DNA from 2 places in the Streptomyces sp. NRRL F-5650 genome. Region 2 is predicted to be linked to the other one. Evidence: riboswitches for the same ligand, from Rfam matches in the RefSeq annotation. Region 2 holds a riboswitch; the other holds the start of a gene.
The links. A riboswitch is a leader RNA that binds a small molecule or an ion and turns the genes downstream of it on or off. The one in region 2 is predicted to bind glycine.
Positions count from the first base shown of each region.

Region 1: linked by a shared signal. The riboswitch ahead of gcvP (aminomethyl-transferring glycine dehydrogenase) and the one ahead of gcvT (glycine cleavage system aminomethyltransferase GcvT) in region 2 are both predicted to bind glycine.

Region 1 covers NZ_JOGV01000001.1:9,272-12,671, forward strand. The annotation lists gene IG88_RS0100055 (DNA polymerase IV) at 1-1,012, shown strand, start outside; gene IG88_RS40095 (PRC-barrel domain-containing protein) at 1,025-1,402, opposite strand; glycine riboswitch at 1,553-1,648, shown strand; gene gcvP (aminomethyl-transferring glycine dehydrogenase) at 1,827-3,400, shown strand, end outside.
Region 2 covers NZ_JOGV01000011.1:40,631-44,030, forward strand. The annotation lists gene glyA (serine hydroxymethyltransferase) at 1-523, opposite strand, end outside; gene gcvH (glycine cleavage system protein GcvH) at 538-915, opposite strand; gene gcvT (glycine cleavage system aminomethyltransferase GcvT) at 1,026-2,144, opposite strand; glycine riboswitch at 2,298-2,391, opposite strand; gene IG88_RS0112910 (AAA family ATPase) at 2,570-3,238, shown strand; gene IG88_RS0112915 (enhanced serine sensitivity protein SseB) at 3,329-3,400, shown strand, end outside.

The DNA of each region.
Region 1 (3,400 bases), on a different contig from region 2:
GGCGGCCTGGGACGCGGAGTCGGCGCGGCTGGCCGGGGCGAGGCTGCGCGTGGACATCCGCGCCGTCACCGGCCTCACCGGCTCCGTCGGGCTCGCCGCCTCCAAGATGCTGGCCAAGATCGCCTCCGAGGAGGCCAAGCCCGACGGACTGGTCCTCATCCCGCCGGGGACGGAGCGGGCCATGCTGGAGCCGATGACCGTGCGGACGCTGCCCGGGGTGGGACCCGCCACGGGGGACCACCTGCGCCGGGCGGGGATCACCACGGTCGGCGAGATCGCCGAGGCGGGCGAGGACGAGCTGGTGCGGCTGCTGGGCAAGGCGCACGGGCACGCGCTGTACGCCATGGCGCTGGCGCGGGACGAGCGGCCGGTGGTGGCCGAGCGGGAGACCAAGTCCGTCTCGGTCGAGGACACCTACGACGTGGACATCCACGACCGGGTGCGGGTCGGCGTCGAGGTGGGGCGGCTCGCGGACCGCTGCGTGCGGAGGCTGCGCGCCTCCGGTCTGTCCGGGCGGACCATCGTGCTCAAGGTGCGCAGGTACGACTTCTCCACGCTGACGCGCTCCGAGACGCTGCGCGGGCCCACCGACGACCCGGCGGTGGTCTCGGAGGCCGCGGCCAGACTGCTGGACTCCGTGGACACCACGGGCGGCGTGCGGCTGCTCGGGGTGGGCGTCAGCGGGCTCGCCGACTACACGCAGGAGGACCTGTTCGCGCAGGCGGCGGGGGAGCGGACCGAGGAGCCGGACCAGGAGCCCGCAACGGCCGAGCCGGTCGAGGAGCCCGGCCCCTCGCCCGCCGAGCGCCGGTGGCCGGCGGGGCACGACGTGCGGCACGCCCGGCTCGGTCACGGGTGGGTGCAGGGCAGCGGTCTGGGGCGGGTCACCGTGCGGTTCGAGACGCCGTACTCCGGGGTCGGGCGGGTGCGGACGTTCGCCGTGGACGACCCGGAGCTGAGCCCGGCCGAGCCACTCCCGCTGGTCGTCCCCGCGGGACGGACGGGCGGGTAGCGCGGGGCCGTGTCAGCCGTCGTCGTTGCCCTTGCCGGCCAGCTTGCCGAAGTCGTGGTCGGGGGGCGGGGGAGCGGCCGCGACGTCCAGGCCGTAGTGGTGGTAGAGCTGGAGTTCCTGCTCCGGCGAGAGGTGGCGGCCGACGCCGAAGTCCGGCGCCTCCTTGATCAGGGACCGGTCGAAGGGCACGCGCAGGGTGCCGTCCACCAGCTCGCTGGGCTCCAGGGGGACGAAGGCGTCCCGGCTGAAGAGACCGGTCCGTATCGCCGCCCACTCGGGGACGCCGGTGGCGTCGTCGAGGTAGACCTCGTCGACGGTGCCGATCCTGGCGCCGTCGCGGTCGAACGCCTTGCGGCCGATCAGGTTCCGCGGATCAATGTCAGTACGCACGGGGCCCTCCACTTGATCGCACCACTGGGCCGCACTGGGGTCGCACACCAGCCGCCTAACCATCCGTAAGTACTACAAAAGAGCACATGTGGCCGGTCGGCCACTCGAGGTCCGTGGGAGTACGTCGCTGGTACGCTGGCAAACGGCTGCTGACCCCGCGCGGGAGAGTCCTCCGGACACCACCGGAGGCGCCGAAGGAGCAAATCCTCCCCGGAATCTCTCAGGCTCACGTACCGCACGGACGAGGTCACTCTGGAAAGCAGGGCGGGTGTCGACGGCTTCCGCTCTCACCGACGGTGAAAGCCGGGAGGGCCCAAGGGCCCGACCGGTGAAGCTCTCAGGTTGAGATGACAGAGGGGGAGGCCGTCCGGGTACCCGCGCCGTGGTGCCCCACGAAGGTCGTCAGACCAGGAGGCCTCCGCACATGACCGCCCCTCGCACCCCGCTCTCCGAACTCGAACAGGCCATGCCCTTCGAGCAGCGCCACATCGGCCCCGACCACGAGGCCCGGGCCAAGATGCTCGCGCAGGTCGGTTACGGTTCGCTCGACGAACTGACGGCCGCCGCCGTGCCGGACGTGATCAAGAACGCCGACCGGCTCGACCTGCCGGGCGGGCGCTCCGAGGCCGAGGTCCTGGCCGAGCTGCGCTCCCTGGCCGACCGCAACCAGGTCCTCGACTCCATGATCGGCCTCGGCTACTACGGCACCTTCACCCCGCCGGTCATCCTGCGCAACGTCATGGAGAACCCGGCCTGGTACACGGCGTACACCCCGTACCAGCCGGAGATCTCCCAGGGGCGGCTCGAGGCCCTGCTGAACTTCCAGACGATGGTCGCCGAGCTGACCGGCCTGCCCACCTCCGGCGCCTCGCTGCTCGACGAGGGCACCGCCGCCGCCGAGGCGATGGCCCTGTCCCGGCGCATGGGCAAGAACAAGAAGGGGCTGTTCCTGGTCGACGCGGACGCCCTGCCCCAGACCGTCGCGGTGATACGGACCCGGGCCGAGCCGACCGGTGTCGAGGTCGTCGTCGCCGACCTGAGCGAGGGCATCCCCGCCGAGGTCACCGAGCGCGAGATCAACGGCGTCCTCGTCCAGTACCCGGGCGCCTCCGGTGCCGTGCGGGACATCAAGCCGGTGATCGACCGGGCGCACGAGCTGGGCGCGCTCGTGACCGTCGCCGCCGACCTGCTCGCCCTCACCCTGCTCACCTCGCCCGGCGAGCTGGGCGCGGACATCGCAGTGGGCACCACCCAGCGCTTCGGCGTGCCGATGGGCTTCGGCGGACCGCACGCCGGCTACATGGCGGTGCACGAGAAGTTCGCCCGCAGCCTGCCCGGCCGCCTGGTCGGCGTTTCCGTGGACGCGGACGGCCACAAGGCCTACCGCCTCGCCCTGCAGACCCGCGAGCAGCACATCCGTCGTGAGAAGGCCACCAGCAACATCTGCACCGCGCAGGTGCTGCTCGCCGTCATGGCCGGCATGTACGCCGTCTACCACGGCCCCGAGGGACTGCGGGCCATCGCCCGCCGCACGCACCGCTACGCCACGATCACCGCCGCGGGGCTCGCCGCGGGCGGTGTCGAGATCGTGCACGGCGCCTACTTCGACACCGTCACGGCGCGGGTGCCCGGCCGGGCCGACGCGGTCGTCCACGCCGCCCGGGAGAGCGGCATCAACCTGCGGCTCGTCGACGCCGACCACGTCTCCTTCGCCTGCGACGAGACCACCACCCGGGCCCAGGTGGGCGGCGTGTGGAGCGCGTTCGGCGTGGAGGGCGACGTCGAGGCGCTGGACGCGGAGGCCGCGGACGCGCTGCCCGAGGCGCTGCTGCGTACCGACGACTTCCTGACCCACCCCGTCTTCCACCAGCACCGTTCCGAGACCGCGATGCTGCGCTACCTGCGCCGCCTCGCCGACCGCGACTACGCGCTGGACCGCGGCATGATCCCGCTGGGCTCCTGCACCATGAAGCTCAACGCGACCACCGAGATGGAGCC
Region 2 (3,400 bases):
ACCAGCCGGCCACGATCAGCTTCGGCTTGCTCTCCTTGGCGAGGCGCTCCACCTCGGCCATGTCCACCTGGCCGTCGTCGCCCACGTGGTAGGGGACGACGTTGTAGAGCTTGCCGGAGAAGTTGATCTTCATGCCGTGGGTCAGGTGCCCGCCGTGGGCGAGGTTCAGACCCATGATCGTGTCGCCGGGCTTGAGCAGCGCGAACATCGCGGCCGCGTTGGCCTGGGCGCCCGAGTGCGGCTGGACGTTGGCGTGCTCGGCGCCGAAGAGCGCCTTGACCCGGTCGACGGCGATCTGCTCGACCACGTCGACGTGCTCGCAGCCGCCGTAGTATCGGCGGCCGGGGTAGCCCTCGGCGTACTTGTTGGTCAGGACCGAGCCCTGGGCCTCCATGACCGCGACGGGTGCGAAGTTCTCCGAGGCGATCATCTCGAGGGTGGACTGCTGGCGGTCCAGCTCGGCGTCGACGGCGGCGGCGACGTCCGGGTCCAGTTCGTGCAGGGGCGTGTTCAGAAGCGACATGCGGGCGGGACTCCTCAGCCGGCGGTGAAGGCGGTGTACTCGTCGGCGGAGAGCAGGTCGGCCGGCTCGTCCGTGACCTTCACCTTGAACAGCCAGCCGCCCTCGAAGGGGGCGCTGTTCACCAGCGACGGGTCGTTGACGACGTCCTCGTTGACCTCGGCGACCTCGCCGGAGACGGGGGAGTACAGGTCGGAGACGGACTTGGTCGACTCCAGTTCGCCGCAGGTCTCGCCCGCGGTCACCGAGTCGCCGACGCCGGGAAGCTGCACGAAGACGACGTCACCGAGCGCGTTGGCCGCGTGCTCCGTGATGCCGACCGTCGAGGCGCCGTTCACGGCGTCCGACAGCCACTCGTGCTCCTTGCTGTAGCGAAGCTGCTGGGGGTTGCTCATGGCCTGAATTCTCCTGTACGCGAGGAAGTGTCTGGGGAAGGGGGTGGAAAGGGTGAGGGGGAGCCGCCGGCGGTGCGGGGTGCGGTGCCGCCCCGGTCCCGCCCACGGGTCTACTTCCGGCGCTTGTAGAACGGCAGCGCCACGACCTCGTACGGCTCGTGGCTGCCCCGGATGTCCACGCCGACGCCCTCCGTGCCAGGGGCCGCGTGCGCGGGGTCGACGTACGCCATGGCGATGGGCCTGCCCAGCGTCGGGGACGGGGCGCCGGAGGTGACCTCGCCGATCACCTCGCCGCCCGCGACCACCCGGTACCCGGCGCGCGGGACGCGGCGGCCCTCGGCGACCAGGCCCACCAGGACGCGGGGCGGGTTCTGCTCCGCCCGGGAGGCGGCCTCGGTCAGCGCGGCGCGCCCGACGAAGTCGCCCTCCTTCTCGAACTTCACGACCCGGCCGAGCCCGGCGTCGAAGGGCGTCAGCGCGGTCGACAGCTCGTTGCCGTACAGCGGCATGCCCGCCTCCAGGCGGAGCGTGTCCCGGCAGGACAGGCCGCACGGGACGAGACCGACGCCCTCGCCCGCCCGGATCAGCGCCTCCCACAGATCCACGGCGTGCTCCGGCTCCACGAACAGCTCGAAGCCGTCCTCGCCGGTGTAGCCGGTGCGGGCGATCAGCGCCGGGACGCCCGCGACCGTGCCGGGCAGGCCGGCGTAGTACTTCAGGCCGTCCAGGTCGGCGTCGGTGAGCGAGGCGAGGACGCCCGGGGACTCGGGGCCCTGCACCGCCAGCAGCGCGTAGGCGTCGCGGTCGTCGCGCACCTCGGCGTCGAAGCCGGCCGCCCGCTCGGTCAGCGCGTCCAGCACGACCTGGGCGTTGGAGGCGTTGGCGACCACCATGTACGCGGTGTGGTCGAGCCGGTAGACGATCAGGTCGTCCAGGATGCCGCCGTCCTCGCGGCAGATCATGGTGTAGCGGGCCCGGCCCGGCTTCACGGTGCCGATGTTGCCGACCAGCGCGAAGTCCAGCAGTTCTGCCGCCTGCGGCCCGGTGACGGTGATCTCACCCATGTGCGAGAGGTCGAAGAGACCGGCGCGGGTGCGCACCGCGAGGTGCTCCTCGCGCTCGGAGCCGTAGCGCAGGGGCATGTCCCAGCCCGCGAAGTCGGTCATCGTCGCGCCCAGCGCGCGATGCGTGGCGTCGAGCGCGGTACGGCGCGGTTCGGTACTGCTCATCGGTCGGTCGTCTCCCAGGACAGGACGTGGCGAGGTCGGTCCTCCCCATCTGTCATCGGAACCTGAGAGGTTCGCCACGGCCACCGGAGTACGGCGATCAGGGCTTGCACCTTGGGTGGGACCGCCGTCGGGCGGTCCGCTTTTCAGATGTGCCTCGCCCGCGCGGTAACGGTGCCTGAGAGATTCAAGGGAGGGACTTGCTCCTTCGGCGCCCCGGCGCGGCCGGGGACTCTCCCGCGCGGATTCAAACGGCCGGTATGCAGTTGGCGCGGCCATCATTGCACGGCCCGGCGATCCGTGGGCAGAGCTGTTCTTGTAACCGGCTTGTGGCAGTAAGCGAACGAAAACGCGAGACCGGCGCATTACCTTCTCTTTACACTCGGCGGGGAGGGACTCGTGAACCGCCCCAGGGGAGGACGATCACGGTGAACAGGACCACGGCGTACGCCACGACCTCGGGACTCGCGCTGCCCAAGCAGCCCGTCGCCCCGGCCCCCGAGGCATGCGCCCCACTGACCGCACCCGTCGTCCGCGACCTGAGGGACCGCGACGGCCGCAGCCCGCACGCCCTGCTCTTCGGACCCCGGGACCTGGTGGTGATCACCGGCCTGCCCGGCAGCGGCAAGTCCACGCTGATGCGGCGCACCGTGCGCGGCCTGCGCATCGACTCCCAGGACACCCGCGACCGCTGGGACGGCCGCGTGCCGCGCCTGCTCCCGTACGGGCTCTACCGCCCCCTCGTCCGCCTCGCCCACTACACCGGACTGCGCCGCGCGCTGCGCTCCGGCGAGGGCGTGGTCGTGCACGACTGCGGCACCCAGGCATGGGTCCGGGGCTGGCTCGCCCGCGAGGCCCGCCGCCGGGGCGCCGCCCTGCACCTGCTGCTCCTCGACGTCCCCGCCGACGAGGCCCTGGCCGGCCAGCGCGAGCGCGGCCGGGGCGTGTCGCGGTACGCGTTCCTGCGGCACCGCGCGGCCAACTCCCGTCTGCTGCGGGCGGTGACGGCGGGCGTCCTGCCCGCGGGCTGCGCCTCGGCGGTGGTCCTCGACCGGGCGGCGGCCGGCACCCTGCGCCGGATCGCCTTCACGGGCTGAGGCAGGGCGGGACGGCGGGGCCGAACGGGTTAGCCTTTCAGCCACGATTCAGCCACGAACAGCGGTACCAGGCAGGCGGTAGGCAGGCAGATGGACTTCCCGGCACAGGCGCACCCCCACCCGCACGGCGGATGGCCCGGCAACGAGCTGGAGGAGGTGCTG